3 regions of the Ancylobacter sp. IITR112 genome follow, and region 1 is predicted to be linked to each of the others. Evidence: predicted binding sites of a transcription regulator. Region 1 holds the regulator's gene; each other region holds the start of a gene.
What was found. The regulator LexA, encoded in region 1, represses DNA repair genes until DNA is damaged. The targets are predictions, from matches to a motif close to TGTTCNNNNTGTGTTCNG.

Region 1 (10,277 bases):
TGTTGGCCACCCGCTGCTCGGCGAGCTTAACGCGCTGCGGCCGAATGCCGAGGAAGCCGCCCGCCGCGCCGCATCCCCGCCCGTGCTGCTGGTGCTACCCGGCAGCCGGCGCTCGGAGCTGGCGCGGCTCGGCGCCACCTTTGGTGAGGTGCTGGCGCGGCTGCGGGCAGAGCTTCCGGATGTCGAGCTCGTACTGCCGACGCTCCCGGCCCGGCGGGCGCAGGTCGAGGCGATGGTGGCGTCCTGGCCGGTGAAGCCGCGCATTCTGGTCGATGAGACGGAAAAGCGCGCCGCGTTCCGCGTTGCCAGGGCGGCGTTGGCGGCCTCCGGTACGGTGACGCTGGAATTGGCGCTGGCCGGTATTCCCACGGTCGCAGCCTATAAAGTGCCGTGGCTCGAAGGGCGGATCGCGCCCTTCATCATCCGGGTGAAGACGGCGATCCTGCCGAACCTGATCCTCGATGAACCGGCAATGCCGGAATATCTGCAATGGCATATCGACCCGCCCGCCATGGCGGCGCAACTGGCGCGGCTGATCGCCGGCGGGCCGGAGCGCGAGGCGCAACTCGCCGCCTTCGCGCGGCTCGATGCTGTCATGGGTGAGGGCGGCGATCCGCCGAGCCGGCGTGCCGCCCAGGCTGTGCTCGACACGCTGGCGGAGCGTCGCGGATCGAGGCAGAGAGCGCAGGCATAGAAAACCCCGCCTTCCGGGCCGGAAGGCGGGGTTTTCTTCGCTTGTCTCAGGGCCGGGGCGCCGCCGTCACTTGCGGCGGGCGATCGGCACGTAATCGCGCTGGGTGGCGCCGGTGTAGAGCTGACGCGGACGGCCGATGCGCTGGCTCGGATCCTCGATCATTTCCTTCCACTGGCCGATCCAGCCCACGGTGCGGGCGAGGGCGAACAGTACGGTGAACATGGAGGTGGGGAAGCCGAGGGCGCGCAGGGTGATGCCGGAGTAGAAGTCGATATTCGGGTAGAGCTTGCGCTCGACGAAATACTCGTCCTGCAGCGCGATGCGCTCCAGTTCCACCGCGATGTCGAGCAGCGGGTCGTCCTTGATGCCGAGTTCGCCGAGCACCTCGTGGCAGGTACGCTGCATGATCTTGGCGCGCGGATCGTAATTCTTGTAGACGCGATGACCGAAGCCCATCAGGCGGAACGGGTCGTTCTTGTCCTTGGCGCGGTTGATGAACTCGGGGATACGGTCCACCGAGCCGATCTCGCCGAGCATCTTCAGCGCCGCCTCATTGGCGCCGCCATGGGCGGGTCCCCACAGGCAGGCAATGCCGGCGGCGATGCAGGCGAAGGGGTTGGCACCCGACGAGCCGGCGAGGCGCACGGTGGAGGTCGAGGCGTTCTGCTCGTGGTCGGCGTGGAGGATGAAGATGCGGTCAATCGCGCGCGAGAGGATCGGGTTGACCTTGTACTCCTCGCAGGGAACCGAGAAGCACATGCGCAGGAAGTTCGAGGCGTAGTCGAGATCGTTCTTCGGGTACACGAAGGGCTGGCCGATCGAGTACTTATAGGCCATCGCCGCCAGGGTCGGGATCTTCGCGATCATGCGGATCGAGGCGATCATCCGCTGCTGCGGATCGGAAATGTCGGTCGAGTCGTGATAGAAGGCCGACAGGGCGCCCACTGAGGCCACCAGCACCGACATGGGATGTGCGTCGCGGCGGAAGCCGTGGAAGAAGCGGCTCATCTGCTCATGCACCATGGTGTGGCGCGTGACGCGGTAGTCGAAATCGGCCTTCTGGGCGGCGGTCGGCAGTTCGCCGTACAGCAGGAGATAGCAGGTTTCGAGGAAGTCGCTCTCGGCGAGCTGCTCGATGGGGTAGCCGCGGTAGAGGAGAATGCCCTCGTCGCCGTCAATATAGGTGATCTGGCTTTCGCAGGACGCGGTCGAGGTGAAGCCGGGATCGTAGGTGAACTTGCCCGTATGGGCATAGAGCTTGCCGATGTCGATCACGTCCGGCCCGATCGTGCCGTTCAGGATCGGAAGCTCCCAGCTCTCATCGCCAATGGTGAGCGTTGCGGATTTTGGCGCGTTGCTTTGGCTGGCGTCCATGCGGGTCTCCCTGAACCTAGGAACGGATCTGAAACGGATCGCGTCTTTGCGAGGGGCCGCGCCTGCCGTTTGGCGCTGTGCGTCGGAGACGGGGGATGTCTCGCTGCGGCCCATGATCAAAGTCGTAGCGGTTTCGTTCCGCCCTCGCAAGCGCAGCGAAAATGCTGCCGCACTGCGGCCGCACGGCTGGCGCGAAAGCGTTGCATGCCCGCTTCCGCCTTGTGCTAGAACAGGCGCTTACGCCGCTGCGCCGGCGCCAGTCTGGTCGGCGATCCGGGCCAGCGACTCCTCCCGGCCGAGCACGGCCAGCACGTCGAAAATGCCGGGCGACGTGGTCTTGCCGGTTACCGCCGCCCGCAGCGGTTGTGCCAGCATGCCGAGCTTGACGCCCTGCGCCTCGGCCACCGAGCGCACCGCCGCCTCCGTCGTGGCCGCAGTCCACTCCGTAACGGTAGCGAGCTGCGCCGCCGCAGCGGCCAGCAGACGGAGCGCCTCCTCGGTCAGCAGCGCTTGTGCCTTCTCCTCAAGCGGGAGAGGGCGAGCGCGCCAGATATAGGCTGCATTTTCAACGAGTTCGAGTAGAGTTTTGGCCCGTTCCTTCAGCCCGGGCATGGCCGCCAGGAGCTGGGCGCGCCGTTCGGGCGTCAGGCCAGCCGCGATGGCGGGGCCGTCGGGGATATGCGGCAGGAGTGCGTCGATGGCCTGCATCAGCTCGGCATCGGGAGTCGAGCGAATATAGAGGCCGTTAATATTCTCCAGCTTGGCAAAATCGAAGCGCGCGGCCGAGCGGCCGACGCGGTCGAGATCGAACAGGCGGGCCATTTCCTCGGTGGAGAAAATCTCCTGGTCGCCATGGCTCCAGCCAAGGCGCACGAGATAGTTGCGTAGCGCCGCCGGAAGATAGCCCATGGCGCGATAGGCATCGACGCCCAGCGCGCCGTGGCGCTTGGAGAGCTTGGCGCCGTCCGGGCCGTGGATCAGCGGGATATGTGCCATCTTCGGCACCTCCCAGCCCAGCGCATGGTAGATCTGCGTCTGGCGCGCAGCATTGGTCAAATGGTCGTCGCCACGGATGATGTGGGTGACGTTCATATCGTGATCGTCGACCACCACCGAAAGCATATAGGTCGGGGTACCATCGGAGCGTAGCAGGACGAGGTCGTCGAGATCCTTGTTGGGAATGACGACACGTCCCTGGACGAGATCGTCGATGACCGTCTCGCCCTCGGTCGGCGCCTTCAGGCGGAACACCGGCGCGCGGTCGGGCGGGGCCTCGGAAGGGTCACGGTCGCGCCAGCGGCCGTCGTAACGTGGCGGGCGCCCCTCCTTGCGCGCTGTCTCGCGCATCTCCTCCAGTTCCGCCGCACTGGCGTAGCAGGGGTAAGCGCGGCCGGCAGCGATCATCTGTTCCACCGCCGCGCGGTGCCGCTCGGCGCGGGCGAACTGGTAGATCACCTCGCCCGACCAGTCGATGCCGAGCCAGCTAAGCCCGTCGATGATGGCGTCGATCGCTTCCGGCGTAGAGCGCTGGCGGTCCGTGTCCTCAATGCGCAGCAGCATCTTGCCGCCTTTGGCGCGCGCATAGAGCCAGTTGAACAGCGCGGTGCGCGCGCCGCCAATATGCAGGAAGCCGGTGGGCGAGGGGGCGAAGCGGGTAACGACGGTCTCGGACATTTCTCTTCCGTCTGCGCCGGAGGGACGGCGTCGAAGCATGGCGGGCGCGGAGCGTGCGTGTACCATAGGTGTGCGATGCGGGAAAAGCGGGCCTTTCGCGCGGTTCGGCGGGGCTAACAGCCGGATCGTCGGGGAGAAGGGGAGCACATCGCAACGGGCGCAGGGGCGTCGGGGCATGCACGGGCCGCCGCAGCAGGGACCGGATGACGCGCCGCGCCGGCGGGCTCGGGCGGCGGCGCTCGGGCCGGCGCATCCGCGCGGGAGGTTCGTTACCGATCTCCAGCCCGAACACCTGTTCGCTGTGGCGTTGGGGCGACTTTCGGCGGGTCTGGCGGCGGCGCTGGCGCGCGAGCTCGACGACCGGCGCGGCTTCCTGTACCTGCCCATCGGCTTTGCCTCCGGCGCAGCGCTGTATTTCGCCGCGCCTGATGAGCCGATGGCCTATGCCGGCTGGCTGCCAGTCATCGGCTTCGCCGGCCTCGCCTTTCTGGCGCGGGCGCGGCCCGTCGCCTTTCACCTGCTCGCGCTCCTTGCCGTGCTATCGGCCGGCTTCGCCGTGGCGGCGCTGCAGGTGCGTCTGATGGCGCATCCGGTCCTGGGAACGACGCTGAATGCGGTCGCGGTGAGCGGCTATGTCGAGGCGGTGGAATTGCGGCCGCGTGGCAGCCGTATGACGCTTGCGGTGACGCGGCTGGAGCGTGCGCACGGCGATCCGCTCACGCGGGTGCGCGTGACGCTTGCCGGGCGTGATCCGCCGGCGGTCGGTAGCCATGTGAGCCTGCGGGCGACGCTGGAGCCTCCGCCCGGCCCGGCCTATCCCGGCGGGTTTGATTTCGGGCGGGCGATCTGGCTCGATGGCATTGGCGCCACCGGTTATGCGCTCGGGCGGCCGCAACTCTCCCCCGCTCTCGGCCCGCCGCCGGCGGGGCTGGCGCTCACCACCTGGCTCGATCGCACGCGCCGGGCCATCGCCGCCCGCATCCGCGCGGCGCTGCCCGGGGAAGAGGGTGGGGTGGCCGTGGCGCTGGTGACCGGCCTGCGCGACACGGTGCCGGAGGCGATTGAGGAGAGCATGCGCGTCTCCGGCCTGTCGCATGTGCTGTCCATTTCGGGTTTGCACATGGCGCTGGTCGCCAGCACCGTGTTCTTCCTCGCCCGCGCGCTGCTGGCTCTGCTGCCGGAACTGGCACTTTATCGACCCATCAAGGCCTGGGCAGCGCTGCCGGCCATGGCGTCGGCGAGTTTCTATCTTCTGCTGTCCGGCGCCGAGGTGGCGACCCAGCGCGCCTATGTGATGACGCTGCTCGTGCTGGCGGGAATCGTGCTCGGCCGCCCGGCGCTGACGCTGCGGACGCTCGCCGTGGCGGCGCTGGGCCTGCTCATCCTCTCGCCCCGCGCGGTGCTCGACCCAGGGGCGCAAATGTCCTTCGCGGCCACGCTGGGGCTCGTCGCGGCCTATGAGCGCTTCGGCTTTCTCTTCACGCTTGCGCCGGCCAAGGCGGGCCGCTGGCTCAGCGTGCCGGGGCGCTATATCGCCGGGCTGGTGCTGGCCTCGCTGGCGGCGGGGCTTGCGACAGCGCCCTATGCCGCTTACCACTTCCAACGCCTCGCCCCGCTCAGTCTGCTGGCCAATCTTGGCGCCATGCCGGTGGTCTCGTTCATCGTCATGCCCGCCGGGCTTGCCGGGGCGGTGCTGATGCCGTTCGGTTGGGACGATCCGGCCTGGCGGCTGATGGGGTGGGGCCTTGCCCGCATGCGCGACATCTCCGATCTGGTCGCCGCGCTGCCCGGCGCGGATCGCGGCGTGCCGGCGATGCCGGCCGCCAGCCTCATCGTCATCAGCCTCGCACTCGTGGTGCTCTGCCTCGCCCGCACCCGGCTGGTCGCGCTGGCGCCGGTACTTGCGCTTGCCGGCCTCGCCATCGCGTCCATGGCGCCGCGGCCCGATCTCTTTGTCGATGCCGAGGCACGGACCGTGGCGGTGCGTGGCCGCGACGGAGTCCTCGCCTTCATGGGCGACCGTGACCGCGGGGTCGACCGGCGCTTCGCGGTGGAGCAATGGCTGGGCGCGGATGGGGCGAGATCGCGCTTCGGCAGCCGGGACCTGACAACCGCCGCGGCCTGCGATCCGCTCGGCTGCACGCTGCCTCTGCCGGACGGGCGGCTGGTGGCTCTGTCCCGTGACCGGGAGTCGCTGGAGGATGATTGTCGCTTGGCTGCCGTGCTGGTGACGCCTTTCGCACCGCCGCTCGACTGCCCGGCGACAATCATCTACCGCGACGCGCGCATGTCTCCCGGCGCCGTCGCCGGCACGCTGCGGCAGGATGGAAGCCTTGCCCTGATAACGGCGCGCCGGTCACCGGGCACACGGCCATGGGAGCCCGCCGCCGTGCCTCCGCCATCGCCATCGCCACTCTCGCGACGGGGCGCGACACCCGGGGCGGGCGGTCGGGACGATACAGGCCGCACCATCTCCTCGCCGCTTGGGACGTTTGCGGGGTCACCGACGGGTCTCCCGGTCCCTTCTGACGTCAGCGAGCGCGTGCCTGCCTTCGACCCGGAGACTGCAGCACCCGGGGACGACCCTCAATAGCGGCGGAAAAGCCCGACCAGCTTGCCTTGGATACGCACCCGATCCGGACCGAAAATGCGCGTCTCATAGGCCGGGTTTGCCGCCTCCAGCGCGATCGAGGCGCCCTTGCGGCGCAGGCGCTTCAGCGTGGCTTCCTCATCGTCGATCAGCGCGACGACAATCTCGCCCGTGCTGGCGGCGTCGCATTTGCGGATCAGTGCCAGGTCGCCGTCGAGAATGCCTGCTTCGACCATCGAATCGCCGCGCACTTCCAACGCGAAATGCTCGCCACCCGACAGCATTTCCGGCGGCATGCTGATCGTGTGGTCGCGCGACTGGATCGCGGAGATCGGCGTGCCGGCGGCGATCCGGCCCATGACCGGGATCGGCACCACGCGGCGCTCGGAATCCTCGTCCGATACCGGCCGCACCTTGCCGAGACTGCCTTCGATGACATTGGGCGAAAAGGTGCGGGCCAGCCTCGGGGGCTGGGTGTCCTCCGGCAGGCGCACAACCTCCAGCGCCCTTGCCCGGTTCGGCAGGCGGCGGATGAAGCCGCGCTCTTCCAGCGCGGTGATCAGCCGGTGAATCCCTGACTTGGAGCGCAGGTCCAGCGCCTCTTTCATCTCCTCAAAGGATGGGGGCACGCCATCGCGCTGGAGGCGTTCATTGATGAACAGAAGCAGCTCATGCTGTTTGCGGGTGAGCATCGAGAGAACCCCGTCTGCCGGGCCGGCGCCGGTACGAAACAAATCACGAACAAAGACTAGCCGTTCCTATTGTGTTCTACAATGGGTAAAGAGAGATTAAACGGCGACGCGGGCCTGTTTTGGCAATTGCGGCTTGATCCTGGCCCATGCCCGCGCGTGTCACAGCGTCTGGGCGTACTGCTCATAGGCGTCGTGGACGATCGCGATGTGGTCACGCATGGCGCCGCCGGCGCCATCGCGGTCGCCGCGCTGGATGGCGGTCACCACCCGGTCATGCTCGGCATGGGAGAGGGCGAGACGCCCCAAGGCCCGGAACTGGGCGCGGCGGAAGGGCGAAAGCCGGCGCCGTGTGCCGAGCGTCAGTTCGATAAGGTAGTCATTATGGCTGCCGGCATAAATCGAGGTGTGGAACTGTTCATTGGCCTCTCGATAGGCGGCAAAATCGCCCAGCCGCATCAATTCCCCCATGTCGGCGTGCAATCGCTCCAATTGCTGGCGCTCGGGCGGCGTCATCTTCAAGGCGCACAGTCCCGCGCAAAGCGCTTCCAGTTCGGCCATCACCTCGAACATGTTCTGCAGCCGGGCGACGCTGGGGCGCGCCACCACGGCGCCGCGATGCGGGCGGGCGTCGACCAGACCGGAGGCGACCAGTTCGCGCAGCGCTTCGCGGACCGGGGTGCGCGATACACCGAAGCGGGCAGCGAGCGCCGTCTCGTCAAGCGAGGCCCCCGGCGGCAGCGTTCCGCGGGTGATCTCGTCGGCCAGTTGCATGCGCAGCTCCTCGGCGCGCGTTTTCCGGCCGGTGCGGGCTGAAGGATCGGGCGGGAGGCGGAGAGGCAGCACGGTCATGAGCGCACAGAAAACCCATTCGGCCGCCCGCATGCCGGAGAGCCGTGCTCATCCATATCCCTGCGGCTCGGCGTCACCAAGAGTTCACACAGGCTCGTCGATGACACTTACATGGGCGGCGACGACCTTCCAGCCTTCCGGCAGGCGCCGCCAGGTCTGCATCTGGCGACCTACCCGACCCGGGGTCGCAGGCCGCCGGAACAGTGTGGAGGCGACCGCCATGTCGCGGCCATAGGTGGTGATGACGGTGCCTTCCAGCGTGCGCGCGAGGCCCGTCGGCGGGCGCGCAGCGCGGAAGGCGCGGATCGCTTCGATACCGTAAAGGTTCTCGCCGCCGCCATAGCGGATGGTGCGTGCATCATCCCAGAACAGCGCGTCGAGCTCAGCGAGGTCGTTTTCGACCAGCGCGCGCTCGTAACGCTCGAAGGCCGTGCGGACCTCCGCCAGCACCTCCGGAAGATTGATCTCCATGGCCGCCCCTCATTTCAACCGTTCGTGGCCGAGCACACAGGCGCGACGGGGCGGCGTCAATCCTCCAGCCGCAGAATCTCGCACATCTCGCCAGCCTTGGCGGCCGGAGCATGCGGGCGGCGAACAAGGAGAGCATCGGCGCGGGCGAGCTGGCGCAGCATGGAACTGTCCTGCACCGGCAGCGCCCGCACCAGCGGCAGCCCCTCGGCGTCGCCGACGATTTCGGCGCGCTGGAAATCCATGCGCTGCTCATTCGCCGACACGTCGCTGGCGAGCCGAGCGGGCTCAAGCGCGGGATGGGCCGGCACCGGCAGTCCTTGCAGGGCCTTGATCAGCGGAACCAGGAACAGCAGCGCGCACACATGCGCCGAGACCGGGTTGCCCGGCAGGCCGAGCACCTGCGTCTGCGCGCCTCGGCCGAACATCAGCGGCTTGCCGGGCCGCAGCGCGATCTTGTGCACGGCGAGGGCGATGCCCTCGGCGGTGAGCGCCGGCGCGATGAGGTCGTGGTCGCCGACCGAAGCGCCGCCCGTTGTCACCAGCACGTCGAAGCCGCCGTCCAGCGCGGCGCGCACGCCGGCCCGCGTTGCCGCCATCGTATCACGGAGAATGCCGAGATCGGCCACCTCGGCGCCGGCGGAGCGAGCCAGCGCGGCGACGGAATAGATATTGGAAACAATCACCTGATGGGCCTCGGCGCCTTCGCCAGGGCGCATCAGCTCGTCGCCGGTGGACAGGAGCGCGACCCGTGGCCGACGCACCACGCTTACCTTCGCCACATCGCCCGCCGCGACCAGCGCGAGGTCGCGGGCGCGTAGCCGGTGCCCGGCGGGGAGCAGCGTCTCGCCGGAAGCGAAGTCGCCGCCGGCGCGGCGGATATGGCGTCCGGGTGTCGCTGCCTCGGTCAGGGTTGCGGAGTTGCCATCGCGGACCGTGTCTTCCTGAATTACGATGGCGTCGGCGCCCTCGGGCAGCACGGCGCCGGTGAAGATCCGTACCGCCGTGCCGGGCCGAACGGGGCCGGAGAACGGCCGTCCGGCGGCGGATTCACCAAGGATTTCAAGGGTGACGGGCACATGCGTGACGTCGTCCGCGCGCACAGCGTAGCCGTCCATGGCGGAAACGTCGGCGCCCGGCGTGGTGCGGCCGGCGACCACCGGCGCCGCCAGCACGCGGCCGGCGGCGGCGTCCAGCGGCACGGTTTCGGCGCCGAGCGGCGCGGCGGTGGAGAGAAGGAGGGCCAGCGCCTCCTCGACCGGCATCAACGCCATGTTTCTCTCCTCAATCCGCCTGCCAATGCCCTGATCTTCCACCGCTTTTCTCAAGAAGGCGGACATTGCCGATCCGCATGCCCCGGTCCACCGCCTTGGCCATGTCGTAAATGGTGAGGCAGGCCACGCTGACGGCGGTGAGCGCTTCCATCTCCACTCCGGTCTGGCCGCTGGTGCGAACAGTGGCGTGGACGATGAGGCCAGTGAGACCAGCCTCGGGAGTGATCTCGACCGCGACTTTCGAGAGCAGCAGCGCATGGCAGAGCGGGATCAGCTCATGCGTCCGCTTGGCCGCCATGATGCCGGCCAGACGCGCCGTGCCGATCACGTCACCCTTCTTGGCGTTGCCGGAGAGGATGAGCTCCAGCGTCTCCGGCCGCATCGTCACTTCGCCCACGGCCACCGCCACGCGGTCGGTCACCGCCTTGTCGGCGACATCCACCATGTGCGCGGCGCCGGCGGCGTCGAGATGGGTGAGGCGAGGGGCGTCGCTCATCGCTCAGCCGGCCGCACGGGCGGGCGTGGCCGGGGCGAGCAGGGCGCGCGTCGCCGCTGCCACATCCGCCTGCCGCATCAGGCTCTCGCCGACGAGGATGGTTCCGATGTTCACCTGCGCTAGGCGGGCGATGTCGTCCGGGGTGAAGATGCCGCTTTCGCCGACG
Region 2 (10,277 bases), 530 kb from region 1:
CCCTCGACCACCAGTTCCTCGAAGGCGCCCACACGTGTGGCGACCACGGGCACGCCGCAGGCCATTGCCTCCAGCGGGGTGACGCCAAAACCCTCCCAGCGCTGAGGGGCGACATAGAGATCGAGCGCGCGGTACCAGTGGGCAATGTCCGAGGTGGCGACCTCGCCGGGAAAGAGGATGCGGTCCGCAAGGCCGGCCTTTTCCACCTTGGCGCGCTGCTCGGCGAAGAAGGCGGTATGCGCGCCCGTCGCCCGCCCCAGCACCACGCCGCCCCAGCCGGGATGGTCGGGCAGAACGCGGATCAGCGCATCGACAAACACGTCGGTGCCCTTCTGCGCGCGGATGCGGCCGAAGCAGCCGATCATGTTGAGGTCGTCGGGCAGGCCCACGTCGCGCCGTGCCGCCGCCTTGTCGGGCGCGGGGGAGAAGCTGCCCATGTCGATGCCGTGGTGGATGACGGTCGAGGGGCGCTGGAGATAGCCGGCGGTCTTGCCCGATGTCGAAATCACCGCATCCATGCGGGAGATGAGGAAGCGGCTCCAGCGTGTGTGCCAGCGCTGCGAGGCGGAGGTGAAGACCAGCGCCAGCTTCATCCGCAGCACATCGCGCAGCACGACGCCGCCGAGCATTTCGACATTGCGGCGGGCGTGCCAGATACGGCAGGGCCGGCGCGCCGGGCGACCCCAGAAATGGCGGAACATGCCGAGGCCGATGCGCGGCACATGCGCCGCGAGGCCCGGACCGAAGGCGGCGATGCCGACCTCGCGTGCCTGATAGGGAAGCACACGCTCCAGGGTGGAGGTGACACCGGAGAGGCGGCGCTTGAAATTCGGTGCCACGACTTCGAGCCGTGCCGGTTCGATCGCCGCCTTCTCCGTCATGTCAGGCCCTGTCCGGGATCAGGCGAAGCGGACGGCGGCGATCTCGTAGGAGCGGGCGCCCTTGGGCGTCACCACTTCCACCGACGTGCCGAGCTTCTTGCCGATCAGCGCACGGGCCATGGGCGAGGAGATGGAGATACGCCCGGCCTTGGCGTCGGCTTCCATGTCGCCGACGATCTGCCACACGCGCTCTTCCTCGGTGTCCTCGTCGATCAGCTTCACGGTGGCGCCGAACATCACGGTGTCGCCGGTGAGCTTGGCCACGTCGATGATCTCGGCGCGCGACAGCTTGTCCTCAAGCTCGGCGATCCGGCCCTCGTTCAGCGCCTGCTGCTCCTTGGCGGCGTGGTACTCCGCATTCTCGGACAGGTCGCCATGGGCGCGCGCTTCCGAGATCGCCTCGATGATGCGGGGACGATCCACCTGCTGGCGCCGCTTGAGTTCCTCTTCCAGTGCGGCATGGCCGCCGGCGGTCATCGGAATCTTATCCATTGGTCTGTTCTCGACCTCCCAAAAGCAAAGGAAGCCCCCGCGGGCGTTTCATCGGGGCCATCTGCCCCAATGAAACGCCCGCGCGGGCTTGGTCCGGTCTGCCGTGAACCCGAGGCGCCGCGAGGCGCCGTCAGGCCCGGTCCGGGTTAGAAGTAGTCCTGCAGGGCGCGCACTTCCAGATCGCCGCCAATATAGGCCTTGATTCCGCGCGCCGCCGCGATCGCTCCTGATAGCGTGGTGTAGTACGGCACTTTATGCAAGAGGGCCGCGCGGCGCAGCGAACGCGAGTCCGCGAGCGCCTGCGCGCCCTCGGTCGTGTTGAAGACGAGCTGCACCTCGCCATTCTTGATGGAATCGACGATATGCGGCCGGCCTTCCAGCACCTTGTTGATCTTGGTGCTGGGCACCCCGTTCTCGGCAAGGAAGCGCTGGGTGCCCGACGTGGCGATCACCTTGAAGCCGAGCGAGACAAGAAGCCGCGCCGTCTCCAGGATGCGCGCCTTGTCAGCCTCGCGCACCGAAATGAACACAGTGCCGGAGGTCGGCACCTTGGTGCCGCCGCCGAGCTGGCTCTTGGCGAAGGCGACGGCAAAGGAGCTGTCGAGCCCCATCACCTCGCCGGTGGAGCGCATCTCCGGGCCGAGCACCGTGTCGACGCCGGGGAAGCGGGCGAAGGGGAACACCGCTTCCTTCACCGCCACATGGTCGCCCTTGAACGGGGTCAGCCCGAAGGAGGCAAGCGCCTCGCCCGCCATGACGCGGGCGGCGATCTTGGCGATCGGCTGGCCCACCACCTTGGCGACGAAGGGCACGGTGCGCGAGGCTCGCGGGTTGACCTCCAGCACATAGATGGTGCCGTCCTTGATGGCGTATTGCACGTTCATCAGGCCGCCGACTTCCAGCGCCAGCGCCATCTTGCGGGTCTGGGCTTCCAGCTCGGCGATCATCTCCGCGCTCAGCGAATAGGGCGGCAGCGAGCAGGCCGAGTCGCCGGAATGGATGCCGGCCTCCTCGATATGCTCCATGATGCCGCAGATGAAGGTGTCGCGGCCGTCGGCGAGGCAGTCGACATCGACTTCGATCGCATCGGAGAGGTAGCGGTCGAACAGCAGCGGGTTCTTGCCCAGCAGCGTGTTGATCTGCCCGGTCTTGTCGTTGGGGTAGCGCGCCTTGATGTCGTTCGGCACCAGCCCCGGCAGCGTCTCCAGGAGGTAGTCGCCGAGCTGGCTCTCCTCATGGATGATCTGCATCGCCCGCCCGCCCAGCACATAGGAGGGGCGCACCACGAGGGGATAGCCGAGCTCGGCCGTCACCAGCCGCGCCTGTTCCACGGAATAAGCGATGCCGTTGGCCGGCTGGCGCAGCTTCAGCTTGTCGAGCAGGCTCTTGAAGCGGTCGCGGTCCTCGGCGAGGTCGATTGCCTCCGGCGAGGTGCCGAGGATCGGGATTTCCGCCTCTTCCAGCGCGCGGGCGAGCTTGAGCGGGGTCTGGCCGCCGAACTGGACGATGACGCCGTGCAGCGTGCCGGCGGAGCGCTCACGCTCCAGTATCTCGATCACGTCTTCTGCGGTCAGCGGCTCGAAATAGAGCCGGTCGGAGGTGTCGTAGTCGGTCGACACCGTCTCCGGGTTGCAGTTGACCATGATGGTCTCATAGCCGGCATCCTTCAGCGCGAAGGCGGCGTGGCAGCAGCAATAGTCGAACTCGATGCCCTGGCCGATGCGGTTCGGCCCGCCGCCGAGAATGGCGACCTTCTTGGCGTTCGAGGGCCGCGACTCGTCCGCCGGGCTGCCGGCGAAGGGCATCTCGTAGGAGGAGTACATATAGGCGGTGGGCGCGGCGAACTCGGCGGCGCAGGTGTCGATGCGCTTATAGACCGGCCGCACGTCCAGCGCCCGGCGCCGCGCCGCCACCTCCGCCTCGGTGAGGCGGGCGAGGCCGGCGAGGCGCGAATCCGAGAAGCCCATGGCCTTCAGCCGGCGGAAGGCGCCCGCCGTCGTCGGCAGGCCGTGCGCGCGCACCTTGGCCTCGGTGTCGACGATCTCGCGGATCTGTTCGAGGAACCACGGGTCGATCTTGCAGCCGGCATGAATGGCGGCGTCGTCGAGGCCGAGGCGCATGGCCTGCGCCACCTTCAGCAGACGGTCCGGCGTGGGGGTGCCGAGCGCGGCGCGCACCGCGTTCTTGTCGTCGCCGAGGCCGAGGCCCTCGATCTCGATCTCGTCGAGCCCGGTCAGGCCGGTTTCCAGCGAGCGCAGCGCCTTCTGCAGCGATTCCTGGAAGGTGCGGCCGATCGCCATCGCCTCGCCGACCGACTTCATCGAGGTGGTCAGGGTCGGCTCGGCGCCTGGGAACTTCTCGAAGGCGAAGCGCGGAATCTTGGTGACGACATAGTCGATGGTCGGCTCGAACGAGGCCGGGGTCGCGCCGCCGGTGATGTCGTTGGCGATCTCGTCCAGCGTGTAGCCGACGGCGAGGCGCGCGGCGACCTTGGCGATGGGGAAGCCCGTCGCCTTGGAGGCGAGCGCCGAGGAGCGCGAGACGCGCGGATTCATCTCGATGACGATCATCCGCCCGGTTTCCGGGTCGATCGCGAACTGCACGTTGGAGCCGCCGGTCTCGACGCCGATCTCGCGCAGCACGGCGAGCGAGGCGTCGCGCATGCGCTGATATTCCTTGTCGGTCAGCGTCAGCGCCGGGGCGACGGTGATGGAGTCGCCGGTATGGACGCCCATCGGGTCGATGTTCTCGATGGAGCAGACGATGATGCAGTTGTCCGCCTTGTCGCGGACGACCTCCATCTCATACTCCTTCCAGCCCAGCACGCTCTCTTCCACCAGCACCTCATTGGTGGGGGAGGCGTCGATGCCGCGCTCGATGATCTCGATATATTCGGACTTGTTGTAGGCGATGCCGCCGCCGAGCCCGCCCATGGTGAAGGAGGGGCGGATGATGGCGGGAAGGCCGACCTCTTCCAGCGCTTCCAGCGCCTGCGGCAGGGTCTTGATCTGGCGCGAGCGCGGCGTGTCGAGGCCGATCTTGGTCATCGCGTCGCGGAACAGCTCGCGGTCCTCGGCCTTGTCGATGGCCTCGGCGGTGGCGCCGATCATCTCGACATCATACTCATCGAGCACGCCCATCTTGCGCAGCGACAGCGCGCAGTTCAGCGCGGTCTGCCCGCCCATGGTCGGCAGCAGGGCGAAGCCGCCGGGGATCGCGTGGCGTTCCTTGGCGATGATCTTGGCGACGATCTCCGGCGTGATCGGTTCGATATAGGTGGCGTCGGCCAGGTCCGGGTCGGTCATGATCGTCGCCGGATTGGAATTGACCAGCACGACGCGATAGCCCTCGGCCTTCAGCGTCTTGCACGCCTGGGTGCCGGAGTAATCGAACTCGCAGGCTTGCCCGATGACGATGGGGCCAGCGCCGATGATGAGGATGGTGGAGATATCTGTGCGTTTCGGCATCGGATCCCGTGCGGCTCGCGCATTGGTCCGGGCGCACGAAAAAGGACGCGCTGTGCGACGCGTCCTTGGGCGGACCCGGATTGAACTTTCTGGGCGAGGTCACGCCCCGCAATTGGGGGCTTCCCTTAAACCAGATTCCCTCGGGGGGGAAGGGTTGAGTCGGGAGGTAGCCCTGCGCGCCGCGCGCAGCCCTATCCCTTCCACAGACGGGTGAGCGCGCCCTGCGGCCCGCCTACGGGATCGCCGGGCGGCAGTGGCACCTGCGTGACGGCGTCCAGCGCGCGGTGCAGCCCGGCCGCGTCCGGCCGCTCGATGTCATAGTCCTGCCCCGGCGGGTAGGCGCCGACGATGACGAGATCGGGGCTGGCGGCGATCCGCTTGTGGCCGGTGCCGGCGGGCAGCACCAGCACGTCGCCGGCCGCCAACTCCAGTTCTGCCCCGCCTTCGCCGCCAATGAGAAGACGCGCCGAGCCGCGGGCGAGCGCCAGCGTCTCATGCGCGGTGGAATGAAAGTGATGGAAGTCGAACACTCCATCGCGCCAGCGGCATTCCCAGCCGGTCGCGTTGATGTGCGCTTCGATCCGCTCGGCATCAGCGGGGAGGGCGGCGCGGTAGATCAGGACCGGAAGCGTCGGATTGTTCGGCACGCCGCCGGACGGCGGGAACAGGTGGGCTTCGGGAAGGGGCATCGCTCTCTCCGCGTCGGCGGCCAGCGCCGGACCGTGCCGGTTTCAACCCTGCGTGCCGGCGGTGGTTCCCGCCTGTTTCACGCCGCTCCCGCCAGCGCCTTTGCCGCTGCCAGATCAGCGACGAAGGCGGCATAGGCCGCGTTGCGGGCGCTCGCATCCCGTAGGCGCAGCAGATAGGAGGGGTGGAAGGTGAGGTAGCCGTCATGCGCGCCCAAGCGGTGGGGGCCGCGTTCGCGCGTCACCGCCAACGCCGTGCCGGTCAGCGCCAGTGCCGCCGTCCCGCCGAGCGCGACGACGAGGCGCGGGCGGACGAAATCCAGCTCCTTCTCCAGCCACCAGCGATAATGCTTCACCTCGCCGGCGGTCGGCTTCTGGTGCAGGCGGCGTTTGCCGCGCGGCACGAATTTGAAGTGCTTCACCGCATTGGTGAGATAGACCGCCTCCCGCGTGAGGCCGGCCTCGGCCATAGCCTTCATCAGCAATTGCCCCGCCGGACCGACAAAGGGGTGGCCTTCCTCGTCCTCCTGGTCGCCCGGCTGCTCGCCCACCAAGGCGAGGCGAGGGTGGAGCGGCCCTTGGCCCAGGACGGCGCGGGTGCCGCCGGTGAGGAAAGCGGGCGAGGCGGCGATAAGGGCGTTCAATTCCTTGAGGCTACCTGGTGCCTGCTGCGCCATCGCCGCCACCGCCTTTTGCGGGTCGCGCTTGCGCGGCGCGGCGGCCTCGCGCGCCAGCATGTCGGCGACGCGGGCGGGGGCGCTTTCGAGCAGCCCGGGAATGAGGCGGGCCTCAGGCAGATTGGGCCAATATTTCTTCGGCATCTCGGTCCGCATCATCGACGGGTTGGCGCGGGCCGGGTTGAAGGCGCTGGCGTAATAGGCAAGCCAGCCTTTCTCGAAGCCGTCGCCCTCCGGCAAGGTGGGCCGGCTTGCGGGCGGGCCGAAGGCGAGCGTGTGCTCCTTCCAGCCCACCGTGCCATGCGGGGTGAGGATGGCCCAGTCCATGGCGGGAAAGCGGGTGCGGAAGAACGGCGCGGCGGCCTCCAGAATAAAATGCTCCGGCTCGAACCAGGCGACGAAACGCTCCCGCCCGTCCTCAATGCCCAGCGCCTTGAAGCGCACGAAGGCGTGCATCTTGTGGATGTCGCGGCGCACCGCCTTCGCCATCCGCCCGAGACGATGCACCAGCGGGTCCGCCGGATTGTCGGCCAGTTGCCGCTCGCCGTGCGTCACGCGCCAGATCAGCGTGTAGAGCAGGGCGAAGCGCGCGGGATCGTTGTGGCAGAGCACGAGATCGGCCAGCGTCGCGACCGCGCGGGGCAGGGAGAGGGCCGGCGCTTCGTCGGGCGCGATCCCCGGCGCCTCGGCTGGCGTGGTCCCCGGCGCTGGGCTACCGAAAAGGTCGCCGCCGCCTTCCAGCACCGGCTCGCCCGGCGCCGCCATCCGCCAGACGGCGTGCGCCGGCGGTATCTCCGCCGCCACCAGCGCCCGCACGGCGGCGCGGAATCCGGCGCGGTCGGCGCCGAAGCGCAGCACCACCTCGCGGATGTCGCCCGGCGCGCTGCTCGCCTCCGCCACGCTCACGCGAACAGCTCCAATTGCCGCGCCGGCGGAGCGAGACGGGCGCGCAGGTCCGCTCGGTCGGTGAACTTCAGCGGGTGATGGTCGGCGGTGATGAGGAAGGCGCGCGCCCGTCTCACTCCCGTACTGACGCGGGCGATGTCGTCGAGCGTCAGCCTTGTCTGGCGTCGCGCCCGCAGGATGCGCTCGACCGCCCGGGCGCCGAGGCCGGGCACGCGCAGCAGCGCCTCGCGGTCGGCGGCGTTCACGTCCACCGGGAACTGCTCGCGGTGCTTGAGCGCCCAGGCGAGTTTGGGGTCGATGTCGAGATCGAGCATGCCGCCCGCACCGCCCGCGGCGATTTCCTCGACGGAGAAGCCATAGAAGCGTAGCAGCCAGTCCGCCTGGTAGAGCCGGTGCTCGCGGCGCAGCGGCGCGGCTTTCACCGGCAGCACGCGGCTGGCCTCGGGAATGGGACTGAAGGCGGAGTAATAGACCCGCTTGAGGCCATAGCCGCCATAAAGGCCGGCGCTCGTTTCCAGCACCGCCGCGTCGGTGGTGGCGTCGGCCCCGACGATCATCTGCGTGCTCTGCCCGGCGGGGGCGAAGCGGCGCTTTTCCGCGCGTGCCTCGGTGATGCGCTCATGCATCTGGCCCATTGTCGCCTTGATGCCCGGCGCATCTTTTTCCGGCGCCAGCTCCTTCAGGCTGATGGCGGAGGCGAGTTCAATGTTGACCGAAAGCCGGTCTGCCCACAGTCCTGCCTGCTCCACCAGCCAGGGACTGGCCTCGGGAATGGCCTTGAGATGGATATAGCCGGCGAAGCCATGCTCCTGCCGCAGCCGCCGGGCGACGAGCATCATCTGCTCCATCGTGTAATCGGGCGAGCGGATGATGCCGGAGGAGAGGAACAGCCCCTCGATATAGTTGCGCTTGTAGAAGCCGAGAGTGATGGCCACCACCTCCTCGACCGAGAACCGCGCCCGCCGCACATTGGAGGAGCGCCGGTTGATGCAATAGGCGCAGTCGAAAAGGCAGTAATTGGTCAGCAGGATTTTCAGCAGCGACACGCAGCGCCCGTCCGGCGTGTAGGAATGGCAGATGCCCATGCCGGTGGTTGAGCCGATGCCGTCCTTCTCCGCCTTGCGCCCGCGCGCGCCCGAGGAGGCGCAGGAGGCATCATATTTGGCGGCGTCGGCGAGGATGCCGAGCTTGCTCTTCAGGGTATCGTCCACGTGGAATTCCTCCCACGTTCACTTTATGTTCCTGATTTGATCGTATCAACCCGCTGAAAATACCGTCGGCTGCTCCGCCCCGCCGGAGTGGGGCGGCGCGCCTGGGCGAGCGGGCTCACTTCGCCTTTTTGAACAGACCGCAGGACACCGCGTTCCAGGTCGGCAGCGCGTCGACCCAGCACAGTTCGAGCTTGTCGTCGACAAGGCGGCCCTGCACCGTCCCGCTGTCGCCGGACATCAGGATTTCGCGGTTGTCGAAGCGGATGACACCGACCAGCGCTTCGCTCTTGCCCTGCGGCCCGGTGGCGCGGCCGTGGAAGGCGCGGCCTTCCTGCGCGTCAATGGTGTAGACGAAGGCCTGGGCGGGCGTGCCGAAGGTCGGCTTGGGCAGGTCGTCGAAATATTTGTTGCTGGTGCCGACGCGGGCGGCGGCGAAGTCCTCGTCGGCGAGCTGCCAGGTGCCGGTGAGGTCGGGCGGGCTGTCGGCGCGGGCCGCGCCCATGGCGAGGACGGAAAGGCTGAGCGAGGCGAGGAGGAGGGCGGTCTTCATGGCGGGCTCCCGAACGCGGCGGCCCTTTGGCGCGTCGCCATCCGGCCCCGCGCGGCGCGGGCAGGGACGCCGCCGGGCTCCCGCGCCGCCCGCATGGTGACAGGCCCTGATGCCAGCGCAATGACCCTCAACGGCGCGACGGCCGGTGAGGGTCAGCGCGGGCGGCGCGTCACGCCGCCTTGTTCTTGGCGATCAGCTCGACGAAGCGGTCGAACAGGTAATGGCTGTCCTGCGGGCCGGGGCTGGCTTCCGGGTGGTACTGCACCGAGAACACCGGCTTGTCGGTCAGCGCGATGCCGGCATTGGAGCCGTCGAACAGCGAGACATGGGTTTCGGTGGCGCTGGCCGGCAGGCTGTCGCGGTCGACGGCGAAGCCGTGATTCATCGAGGTGATCTCGACCTTGCCGGTGGTCATGTCCTTCACCGGATGATTCGCCCCATGGTGGCCCTGATGCATCTTCACCGTGCGCCCGCCGACGGCGAGGCCGATCATCTGGTGGCCGAGGCAGATGCCGAAGGTCGGCACGCCGCGCTCGATGATGTCGCGGATCACCGGCACCGCATATTCCCCCGTCGCCGCCGGGTCGCCGGGGCCGTTGGACAGGAACACGCCGTCCGGCTGCAGCGCCATGATCTCCTCCGCCGTGGCGGTGGCGGGCACCACCGTCACCTTGCAGCCGGCGCGGGCGAGCAGGCGCAGAATGTTGCGCTTGATGCCGTAGTCGACGGCGACGACATGGTGTGCCGGGGCGGTCTGCTGGCCATAGCCGTGCGGCCAGGTCCAGGTGGTTTCGTCCCAGGTGAAGCGCTGGGCGGTGGTGACCATCGGCACCAGGTCCATGCCCTCCAGCCCCGGCCAGGCGGCGGCTTCCTGCTTCAGCGCGGGGAGGTCGAACTTTCCGTTCGGCGCATGGGCGATCACCGCGTTCGGCATGCCGCCGTCGCGGATCAGCGCGGTGAGCGCGCGGGTGTCGATGCCGGAAATGGCGATGATGCCGCGCGCCTTCAGCCAGGCGTCGAAATGCCGTGTGGCGCGGTAATTCGACGGATCGGTGATGGCGGAATGCAGCACCACGCCGCGCACGCCGGAGGCGCCGGCCATGGAGATGGTCTCGACATCTTCCTCATTGGTGCCGACATTGCCGATATGCGGAAAGGTGAAGGTGATGATCTGCCCGGCATAGGACGGATCGGTCAGCACTTCCTGATAGCCGGTCATGGCGGTGTTGAAGCAGACTTCGCCCACCGCGTGCCCCGTGGCGCCGAGGCCGAAGCCTTCGAGGACCGTGCCATCGGCCAGGACGAGGACGGCGGTCGCGACCGGCTCGGCCCACACGTCATCGCCGGAGTGCTGTTCAGCGCTACCGTTCATTGATCTTGTTCCCTGTCATCGTGTGCCCTAATTAG
Region 3 (10,277 bases), 2.5 Mb from region 1:
CCTTCGCCGCCTTGACAGGATAGCGCTCCGGCACTCCCCCGGCGCTGGCGGCGCAGGCGCCCTGCCATGGGCAGAGCGCACAAGCGGGCTTGCGCGGGGTGCAGATGGTGGCGCCAAGGTCCATCATCGCCTGGGCGAAATCGCCATGGCGCGCCTGCGGCAAAATGCTCAGTGCCAGGGTGCGCAGCCGGGGGCGGGCCTTGGGCAGCGCGTCCTCCACGGCGAAAAGCCGCGCCAGCACCCGCTCCCAATTGCCGTCCACCGGAGCGGCGCGGCGTTCGAAGGCGATGGCGGCGATAGCAGCCGCCGTATAGGGGCCGATGCCGGGCAACACCAGCAGTTCCGCTTCCGTCGCGGGAAAGTGGCCGCCATGACGCTCGACCACCGCCTGGGCACAGGCATGCAGATTGCGGGCGCGGGCGTAATAGCCAAGGCCCGCCCAGGCGGACAGCACCTCGTCCAGCGGCGCCGCAGCCAGCGCGGCGATGCCGGGCCAGCGGCGCAGAAACGCCTCGTAATAGGGCGCGACCGTCACCACCGTGGTCTGCTGCAGCATGATCTCGGACAGAAAGACGCGATAGGGGTCCTGTCGTACGCCGGGGAGAGCGCGCCAGGGCAGGCGCCGCCGGTGGCGGTCGTACCAGGTGAGCAGCGCGCTCGGATCGGGCGAGGGTGGGTAAGCGATGGCTGGATTGGCGGCGGCAGGCATGCGATCCTCGGCGATAATGCCGGCACCGTGGCCGCTTCGGCCGCGCCGGGCAAGACGTGAGTGACAATGGCCCCGCGTTCCCCCACCCGCCCGCTCGCCGATCTCATCGACAGCGCCATTGCCGAATGCTGCCGCCGGCGCGGGCTGGCCTCGGTGGAGATCGTCACCCGCTGGGCCGATATTGTCGGCGAGACGCTGGCGGCGCGGGCTGTGCCGATCAAGCTCGCCTGGCCCTCGCATGGTGAGAGCGGCGAGCCGGGCGTGCTGCATGTCCGCGTCGAGGGCGGCTTCGCCATCGAGCTGCAGCACGACGCGCCCATCGTGATCGACCGGGTGAACCGCTATTTCGGCTGGCGCTGCATCGGCCGGCTGGCATTGAAGCAGGGGCCGGTGCCGCGCCCGCGCCCGCGCTTTCGCTTTCAGGAGCCGGACGCAGCCGAATGCGGCGCCACCCGCCAGCGCCTGGCCGCCATTGCGGGTTCGTTCGAGGACGACGCCCTCGCCGCTGCGCTGGCACGGCTCGGCGCGCTGGTGGCGCGCGAGACGCGCGGCGGCCGGCCCCGGCGGCACCGCGGCGACCGTGGCTTCACGCAGCGGTGAGGCAGGTCCCGGCTGGCCCCCGTTGCCAGGATCGCGCATGGGCTGTACGCGCTAGGGAAAGGCGCAAGGCGCGGACACATATTTTCACGCCGGCGGGCCTGTCCGGCTGCTTCTGGAGACCGACCATGATCGACCGCCGTCGCTTCCTCGAAGGTGCGGGCACCCTCGCCCTTTCTCTCGCCGCTTTCGGTCTGCTGGGCGGCAGCCTGATCGGGGCCGCCGAGGCGCAGACGGTCGACACCGCCAAGCTCATGGCACCGGGCGCCCTGCCCGATCAGGTGCTCGGCAAGGCCGACGCACCCGTGACCATCGTCGAATATGCCTCGATGACCTGCGGCCACTGCGCACATTTCCACGAGACCACCTATCCGGTGCTCAAGGAGAAATATATCGACACCGGAAAGGTGCGCTTCATCCTGCGCGAATTCCCGCTCGACATCGTCGCCAAGGCGGCGTTCATGCTGGCGCGCTGCGGCGGCGAGGGCAAATATTACCCGATGACCGACACGCTGTTCGAGACCCAGAAGAACTGGGCGTTCTCGAACAATCCGGCACAGGCGCTGCTCGCCATCGCCAAGCAGAGCGGCATGACCGAAGAGCAGTTCAATGCCTGCCTCAACGACACCAAGCTCGCCGGCCAGATCGACGAGGTGGCCAAGCGCGGGGCCGAGCTGGGCATCGATTCCACCCCGACTTTCTTCATCAACGGCAAGAAGGTGTCGGGTGCGATGAGTCCGGAACAGCTCGACAAGGAACTGGCGCCGCTGCTTGGCGGCAACTGAGCCCGCCCCTTGCCCATGGCGGCGTCGGCCAAGGCCGATGCCGCATGCCCTTTATGGCAGCCGTGCCCCTCAGTCCGGCAGCATGATGCGGCCGGTGGCATCGAAGGGAAAGCCGGGATTGTGGGCGATCTCCCAGGGGTGGCCGTCGGGATCAGCGACATAGCCGGAATAGCCGCCCCAGAAGGTGGGCTGCGCCGGGCGCAGCGCCCGGCCACCTGCCGCCACGGCGCGGATCAGCGTGGTGTCGACCTCCGCGCGGCTTGCACGGTTGCAGGCCAGCGCGATGCCGCCAAACGCCCCGGGCCGGCCCGCCAGCACGCCGGCATCGGCGGCGAGTTCGACCCGTGGATAGAGCGAGAGCACCACGCCGCCGGCGTCGAAAAAGGCGGCGCCGGTGGCCTCCTTCACCCGTCGCACAAGGCCCAGCGCCTCATAGAAGGTGACCGAGCGCTTCAGATCCGCGACGCCCAGCGTGACCAGCGAGAGCTGCAGCGGCGGCATGGCGCGCGCCGTGCCTTTCGGCTCGGACACGGGAGCGCCGTCGTGCGCCGCAGGCGCGCCTCTTACGTCCGGACTCATCCCCATGTTCCCGCTCATGCGCCCTCTCCGAACAGCGACAATTGCTCGCCCTTCTGCGGCGGGCGGGTGAAATGACGGGTCGAGAGGCGCGTCGGGCGACGGTTCAGACCCAGCCTCTCCACCGCTATCTCGAAGCGGCGGGCCAGCGTCCAGGCATAGGGGCCGGAGCCGGTCATGCGCTGGCCGAAGGTGGAATCATATTCCCGCCCGCCATGCAGTTCCTTCAGCAGGGACAGCACGTGGCGGTAGCGGTCAGGGAAATGGGTGAGCAGCCATTCGCGGAACAGATCGCGGATTTCCAGCGGCACGCGCAGCATGACATAGCCGGCTTCCGATACGCCGGCGGCCGCCGCCGCGTCGAGGATGCGCTCCATCTCGGCGTCGGTGACGGCGGGTATGACAGGCGCCACCAGCACGGCGGTCGGCACGCCGGCCTCAGAAAGGCGGCGCAGCGTGTCGAGCCGCCGTGCGGGCGTTGCGGCGCGCGGCTCCATCAGCCGCGCCAGCTTGGCGTCGAGCGTGGTGATCGACAGCGCAACCTTCACCAGTCCCTTTTCCGCCATCGGGGCGAGAATATCGAGATCGCGCACCACCAGCGCCGATTTGGTGACGATGCCGACAGGATGGCCGAAATCGCGCAGCACTTCGAGGATACGCCGGGTCAACCGCCACTCGCGCTCGATCGGCTGGTAGCCGTCGGTGTTGATGCCGAGCGCGATGGTGCGCGGCTCATAGCCGGGCTTCGACAGTTCCTTGGCCAGAAGCTCCGGCGCGTCGGGCTTGGCGAACAACTTCGTCTCGAAGTCGAGCCCGGCCGACAGGCCCTGATAGGCGTGGGTCGGCCGGGCGAAGCAATAGACACAGCCATGTTCGCAACCGCGATAAGGGTTGATCGAGCGATCGAAACCGACATCTGGCGAATCGTTGCGATTGATAATGGTGCGCGGCTTCTCCACCGTCACGCTGGTGCGGAAGGCTGGCAGGTCGTCCAATTCCAGCCAGCCATCGTCGAATCGCTCACGACTGTGTGGCTCAAAGCGCCCGGCCGGATTGGAGAGCGCCCCACGCCCGCGCCGGCGCTCGGTCTTCACCAGCCAGCCCGGCATCGGCGGCGGCGCGAGGGCATCCATGTCGGACAGGCCGGTGGGATCGCGCTCGGCCTCGGCCCGCTCCTTCGCGCGGGCGTCGCGTCGCTGCTGCGCCAGCCGGCCCAGATGCCGGGGAGAGGCGGCGGCCACGGGCGCGGGCGGGGCGGAAGGCCGATCGGGAACGGAGCGTTGCATGACGATATCTCTCGCGCTGGCCTCATTCTGTAGCGCAGCATTGAGAACATATCAAGAACATTGACTGAATTACGACAGCGCGGCCGCGCCCGGACTATACGCCGGCGAAGCGGTGCGATAGGCAGGAAAAGCTTCTTCCGTCAGGGCTTGGGGCGCCTCCCCGGCCTTCTCCAGACCCGGATCATCAAGGGTGGCCACGGCGTGATCTCGGTCGTCATTCCCACAGGCGCAGGCGCCAAGCGGCTGATTCCCACCCTCGCCTCGCTGGTGCCCGGCGCCGCCGCCGGGCTGGTGCGGGAAGTGCTGCTGGTCGATTCGGGCGATACGCCGGAAGTGGCGGACATCGCCGATGCCGCCGGCTGCGAATATCTCGCGGGTCCGGAGGATGCTGGCGCGCGGCTGCGCGCGGGCGCCGCGGCGGCGCGGGCGCCCTGGCTGCTTTTTCTGGAGCCGGCCGGCCTGCTGCAGGAGGGCTGGGCGCGCGAGGTGCGCAGCTTCACCGACCAGATCGAACGCACCGGAGCCGCCGAGCGGCGGGCCGCGACCTTTCGCCTGGCACTGGACGGCTTCGGCGTCTCGCCGCGAGTGAAGGAGGCCGCCGCGATGATGCGGCATGCCCTCACCGGGCGACCGCGCCCCGAACAGGGGCTGCTGCTGCATCGCCGCCTTTATGAGGCGCTCGGCGGCCACGTCGCGGGCGCGCATGCCGATCGCCGCCTGCTAAGGCGCGTCGGGCGCAAGCGCCTCGTCCTGCTGCGCTCGCAGATTCTTCTTCCCGAAGAAGGCTGAACCTCACGCCGTGCCGGTGGGCACGCGCAGCTTGCCGCGCTTGAGATGTTCGTCGAGGCGAGGGAGTATCTCGACGAAATTGCAGGGCTTGTGCCGGATGTCGAGCTGGTGGACCAGAATCTCGTCCCATCCGTCACGGCAGGCGCCGGGCGAACCCGGCAGGCAGAACACATAGGTGGAATTGGCGACCCCGGCGGTGGCGCGGCTCTGAAGGGTCGAGGTGCCGATCTTGGCGAAGGACACCATGTGGAACACGGTGGAGAAGCCTTCCATCCGCTTCTCGAACAGCGGCTCCACCGCTTCCGGCGTCACGTCGCGCCCGGTGAAGCCGGTGCCGCCTGTCGTGATGACCACATCCACGGCCTCATCGGCAATCCAACCGGCCACGCTGGCGCGGATCGCCTCGACATCGTCCGGCACGATGGCCCGGTCGGCAAGGCGATGGCCGGCCTTCTCGATCCGCTCGGCCAGCGTGGTGCCGGAACGGTCCTCCGCCAGGGTCCGCGTGTCGGAAATGGTGAGCACCGCGATGGAGAGCGGCACGAAAGGCGTCTCGTCGGTCATCATCTCTCTCAGATCGGGCCATTGAAGGTGTTGCACTGCGTCAGCGAGCCCTTGTCGAGCCCCTGCCGGAACCATTTCACCCGCTGGGCGCTGGAGCCATGGGTGAAGCTGTCGCGCACCACAAAACCTTGCGCCTGCTTCTGCAGCCGGTCGTCGCCAATGGCAGCGGCCGCGTTCATCGCCTCCTCGATATCGCCATCTTCGAGAATGCGCCACTGCGCATCGGCATGGTGCGCCCATACGCCGGCGAGACAATCCGCCATCAGCTCGACCCGAACAGATAGGAGGTTGGCCTCGGACCGCGAGGCCTGGCGCTGGCGGGCCTGCACTTTTTCCAACAGGCCGATCTGGTTCTCGACGTGATGGCCCACCTCATGGGCGATGACATAGGCGGCAGCGAAATCGCCCGGCGCCTTGAATCGCCGCTGCAGGTCCTTGAAGAAGGAGGTATCGAGATAGACTTTCTGGTCGCGCGGGCAATAGAAGGGACCGATGGCCGAATCCGCCGCGCCGCAGGCGGAACTGGTGGAGCCGGTGAACAGCACCATGCCGGGCTCGCGATAGGTCGCGCCCTCGCCCTTGAAGATCGGCGTCCACACATCCTCGGTCTGGGCGAGCACCACGGCGGCGAAATCGCCGAGCCTCTGATCCTCGGCGCTGAGGTTACGGGGAGGCGCGCTCTGGCGCTGCGGGGAGGTCTGATTGGACGGGCTGCCGTCGCCGAGCAGGATTTCAGCGCCGCCGATCAGCACGGCCGGATTGATGCCGGTGGCCCAGGCGATGAGGCCGACAATGATCAACCCGCCAATGCCAAGGCCTCCCCGGCCCATCCCGCCGCCACTAAAACCTCCGCCGCGCCGGTCCTCGATATTGCCGCTCCGGCGGAAATCTTCCCAACGCATGATCACCTCCCCGGCGGACGCGCCACGGCGCAAGTGTGGAACACCCGCGCCGTGGCAGCAATGCGCGTGGAGGCATCGGGTTCCGCCGGATGTGGCAACCGTCAGGTAGCCGTTCGCGCCGGAGCCCGCAGAAAGTCGCGGGCCAGCGTGAGATCGGCCTGGGAGAGGCCGTGCCCGGCCGGAAGGATTCGGTGTTCGAGCGAGGCACCCGCCTCCCGCAACTGGCTGGCGAGATGGGCGGCATTCTCTTCCGGCACGATCGGGTCCATCGCGCCAGAGAGCAGCAGCACCTTGCGGCCGGCGAGATCGGCGGCCGGCGGCTCGGCCAGCGGCACCATGGCGCGCATCAGCACCGCCCCTGCGAGCACGCCTGGATGCGTCAGCAGCAGGGCCGCGGCGATGTTGGCGCCGTTGGAAAAGCCGACAGCGATGGGCGCGGCGAGCCCATAGGCGGCGCGCGCCTCCGTGACGAAGCCGGCGATTTCGGCGGCGCGGGCGCGCACATCGTCCTCGTCGAAAACGCCCTCGCGCAGGCGGCGGAAGAAGCGCGGCATGCCGCCTTCCAGAACCTTGCCACGCGGGGACAGCAGGGCAGCCCCCGGCGCGATCATGCCCCCGAGCGGGATCAGGTCGTTCTCGTCGCCGCCGGTGCCGTGCAGCAGAAGCAACGGAGCGATACCCGCCTCACGGGCGGGCTCATAACGATGCACGAAGGACAGCGCGGCGTCGGTCATGACGGCCTCCTCGTTTGGAACAGGGGGGCGCCGCCCGGGTGGGGCGGCGCCGGAGGTTCAGGCGATCTCGGGCAGTACGGCCTCGATCTGGCTGCGGCGGCTCTCGAGGAAGCCGGGAAGCTTCAGCGCCTCGCCCAGATTCGCCGCCGGCTCGTCGGCGGCGAAGCCGGGAATGTCGGTGGCGATCTCGAACAGGACGTGTCCGGGCTCGCGGAAATAGACGGACCGGAAATAGTTGCGGTCCTTCTGCTCCGTGGTGGCGATGCCATGGTTCTCGTTCAGCTTCTTCACCATGGCGAACTCAGCCGCGTCATCCGCCGCGCGGAAGGCGATGTGATGCACCGACCCGCCGCCCATGCGGGCGGGCAGGAAGCCGCCGGCCTCATGGATATCGACGATGCCGCCAATGTCCGTGCCTTCAGCCTTGAAGCGCACCAGCGAGCCCTCGCGGCCGACCTCCGTGAAGCCGAACACGTCGGTGAGGATCGCCCCGGTGGGGGCCGCCTCGGCCAGCAGCAGGTTCACGCTGTGAAAGCCGCGAAGGGCATTCTCGGCGGGGACGTCGGTGCCAAGCCAGGCCGGCTCGTTCTCCGTCCCGGCGACGCCGACCAGCGCCAGACGTGTGCCGTGCGGGTCCTTGAACGCCAGAACGGTTTCGCCGAAGCGCTTCACCGGCGCGCTGTGCGCCACGCCCTTCTCAACAAAGCGCTGCGTCCAATAGCCGATGGAAGCCGCCGGCACGCGGAAGGCGGTCTCCTGCGTCTCACCAATGCCGAGCCGGCCGGGAGCGACATGATCCCAGGGGAAGAAGGTGAGGATGCTGCCGGGCGAACCGGCCTCGTCGCCATAATAGAAGTGATAGGTGCCGGGATCGTCGAAATTCACCGTCTTCTTCACCAGCCGGAGGCCGAGTGTCTTGGTGTAGAATTCAACGTTGCGGCGCGCATTGCCGGCGATCGCCGTCACATGATGGATGCCATTGCGGTTCATGATGTGCCCTCCTGTGAGCGCCATCTGCGCTCCGTTGCGACAAGAGATAACCCGGCATCGACGCAATGCCAGAGGCAATCAATTGCGTTGACGCAATCTCATCTGTGCTGCTATCGTTTCTCCGTCATGTGCGGACCTGACGGCACTCCTCTTTGCGCCGCCGGTTGTCGCCACCAGTGGGGAGCAGCATGGCAGAGCCCTTCAAGAATCTCGGATGGGACGATTTCCGCCTCATCAAGGCGGTGGCGGACGCCAAGGGCCTGCCGGCAGCGGCGATGACGCTCGGGGTCAACCACTCCACCGTGTTCCGCCGGCTCAAGCAGATCGAGGAGCAGCTCGGCACGGTGCTGTTCGAACGCCACCGCACCGGCTACGCGCTGACCCCGGCGGGCGAGGAAATGGTGGCGCTGGCCAACCGGCTGGATGAGGAAATCACCGCCGTCGGCCGCAAGCTCGCCGGGCGCGAGCCCGCGCCCTCGGGCGAACTGCGGGTGACGACTCCGGATTCGCTGCTGATCCACCTGCTGATGCCGATGCTCGCCACCTTCCGCGAGCGCTACCCGGAAGTGCGGCTCGACATCGTGCTCAGCAACCAGCCGCTCAATCTCTCCAAGCGCGACGCGGATGTCGCCATCCGCGCCACCGACAATCCGCCGGAGAACCTGGTCGGCCGGCGCGTCGCCCGCATCGCCTGGGCGCTCTACGGTCGCGCCGCCGATTTCCCTGAGCCGCGCACGGTGACGCCCGACCAGCTCGAAAGCTGCAATTGGGTATCGTTGGGAGACAGCCTCGGCTCGCTGAAGACGGTCAAATTCGTTCAGGAAAACGTCGCCGCCGACAAGGTCGCTTACAAGATCAACAGCGTGCTTGGCCTCGCCGAAGCGGTGGAAGCGGGCATCGGTATTGCCCATATCCCCTGTTTCATCGGCGATGCGCGTCCCTCGCTGGTGCGGCTCGGCCCGCCGGATGATGACTATGCTGCCGATCTCTGGCTGCTGACCCATCCCGACCTGCGGCACTCGCCCCGCGTGCGGGCGTTTCTCGACTTTCTCGCCGGCGAGATCGCCCGGCATCGGCGCTTCATCGAAGGGCAGATCGAATTGGAGGCGGAGGCCGTCCCGGAGAAGGGGCTGGAAAAGGCCGCTACGACGGCTTGAGCCGCGCCAGCAGCCGGTCGCGCAGGCGGCTGAGATCGCTGGTCAGGAGGCGTAGTTCCTCGGCCTCCTGGTCGAGGCAGACGCCCATCTCGGCGGGAATTCGCTCCGCCTCCCGGCGCAGCGCCCGCCCCTTTTCGGTGAGATAAACCCGCACCTGTCGCTCATCGGCGGAGTCGCGCACCCGGCGCACCAGGCCCGCGCCTTCCAGCCGCTTGAGCAGCGGGGTCAGCGTATTTGTCTCCAGCAGCACACGCTCGCCGATCTGGCCGACGGTCAGACCCTCCTCCGACCACAGCGTCACCATGGCGATGTATTGCGGGTAGGTCAGGCCCAGCCGGTCCAGCATCGGCTTGTAGACGCGGTTGAACGCATGGTTCGCCGAATAAACGGCGAAACAGAGAAAATCCTTGAGCTGAAGCGTGTCGTCGATATTGGACATGTCCGAACCATGCGTGCCTTCATCAGGTACCGTGCGCCGGCCCGGCGCGGCGGACAAGCGGGTTTTTGCGTAACGCCGGGCCGATTCCCGGACGGACGGAGCCGCCTCGTTTGAAGATGGCGCCGGCCTCCTCTATAGCAACCGAGAGACTTTCGTCGGGGGGTGACGTTGATGTCGGGTGGAGCTGCGACGACCAGGCCGGGCGGCCTGAGCGAGGCGCCCTCGCTCGCCGATCTGAGCCCGACCGGACGGCGCTCGGCGCGGCTGCGACTTCGCGCGGCCTGGATGTACTATGTCGAGGGCATGACGCAGAGCGCCATCGCCGAGGCGCTGGACATCGGCCGCGTCACGGTGGTGCGCCTGCTCGCCGATGCCCGCCAGCTTAATGAGGTGAAAATCTCGCTCTCGCGCGAGATCGCCGAACTGCCGCGGTTGGAAATGGGCCTGCAGAAGGCGTTCGGGCTGCGCGAGGCGGTGGTCGCTCCGGTGTCTGGCCCGTTCGCCGACGCCACCAGCGCCATCGGCGCGGCAACGGGGCTGTTCATCTCCGATCTTATCCGCTCCGACATGAAGATCGGCTTCGGCTGGGGCCGCACGCTGATGCGCGCGCTCGGCTTCATCGACGAGAAGACCGTCTCCAATTTGCAGGTCATCTCGCTGCTGGGCGGCATCACCAAGGCCAAGCAGTACAACCCCTCGGAATTCGCCTGGCAGCTCTCCCGGCTGTTCCAGGCCGATTGCCATCTGAT

Region 2: the regulator LexA is predicted to act here: its motif matches at 8,336-8,353, upstream of AAC979_RS10880 (putative DNA modification/repair radical SAM protein).
Region 3: the regulator LexA is predicted to act here: its motif matches at 3,996-4,013, upstream of AAC979_RS20215 (PA0069 family radical SAM protein).

What each region holds. Positions count from the first base shown of each region.
Region 1 covers NZ_JBGCUS010000001.1:1,754,668-1,764,944, reverse strand. The annotation lists gene lpxB (lipid-A-disaccharide synthase) at 1-694, shown strand, start outside; gene gltA (citrate synthase) at 761-2,068, opposite strand; gene gltX (glutamate--tRNA ligase) at 2,306-3,742, opposite strand; gene AAC979_RS08440 (ComEC/Rec2 family competence protein) at 3,918-6,335, shown strand; gene lexA (transcriptional repressor LexA) at 6,329-7,024, opposite strand; gene AAC979_RS08430 (GntR family transcriptional regulator) at 7,184-7,873, opposite strand; gene hpxZ (oxalurate catabolism protein HpxZ) at 7,958-8,344, opposite strand; gene glp (gephyrin-like molybdotransferase Glp) at 8,401-9,615, opposite strand; gene moaC (cyclic pyranopterin monophosphate synthase MoaC) at 9,626-10,111, opposite strand; gene trpC (indole-3-glycerol phosphate synthase TrpC) at 10,115-10,277, opposite strand, start outside.
Region 2 covers NZ_JBGCUS010000001.1:2,283,568-2,293,844, reverse strand. The annotation lists gene AAC979_RS10905 (glycosyltransferase family 4 protein) at 1-881, opposite strand, end outside; gene greA (transcription elongation factor GreA) at 900-1,373, opposite strand; gene carB (carbamoyl-phosphate synthase large subunit) at 1,520-4,840, opposite strand; gene AAC979_RS10890 (cupin) at 5,032-5,529, opposite strand; gene AAC979_RS10885 (UdgX family uracil-DNA binding protein) at 5,607-7,109, opposite strand; gene AAC979_RS10880 (putative DNA modification/repair radical SAM protein) at 7,106-8,320, opposite strand; gene AAC979_RS10875 (hypothetical protein) at 8,436-8,870, opposite strand; gene carA (glutamine-hydrolyzing carbamoyl-phosphate synthase small subunit) at 9,040-10,242, opposite strand.
Region 3 covers NZ_JBGCUS010000001.1:4,254,489-4,264,765, reverse strand. The annotation lists gene mutY (A/G-specific adenine glycosylase) at 1-709, opposite strand, end outside; gene AAC979_RS20230 (DUF721 domain-containing protein) at 776-1,309, shown strand; gene AAC979_RS20225 (DsbA family protein) at 1,435-2,091, shown strand; gene AAC979_RS20220 (VOC family protein) at 2,161-2,592, opposite strand; gene AAC979_RS20215 (PA0069 family radical SAM protein) at 2,685-3,800, opposite strand; gene AAC979_RS20210 (glycosyltransferase) at 4,155-4,742, shown strand; gene moaB (molybdenum cofactor biosynthesis protein B) at 4,746-5,306, opposite strand; gene AAC979_RS20200 (neutral zinc metallopeptidase) at 5,315-6,208, opposite strand; gene AAC979_RS20195 (alpha/beta hydrolase) at 6,310-6,942, opposite strand; gene AAC979_RS20190 (ring-cleaving dioxygenase) at 7,000-7,932, opposite strand; gene AAC979_RS20185 (LysR family transcriptional regulator) at 8,121-9,089, shown strand; gene AAC979_RS20180 (MarR family winged helix-turn-helix transcriptional regulator) at 9,076-9,528, opposite strand; gene AAC979_RS20175 (sugar-binding transcriptional regulator) at 9,700-10,277, shown strand, end outside.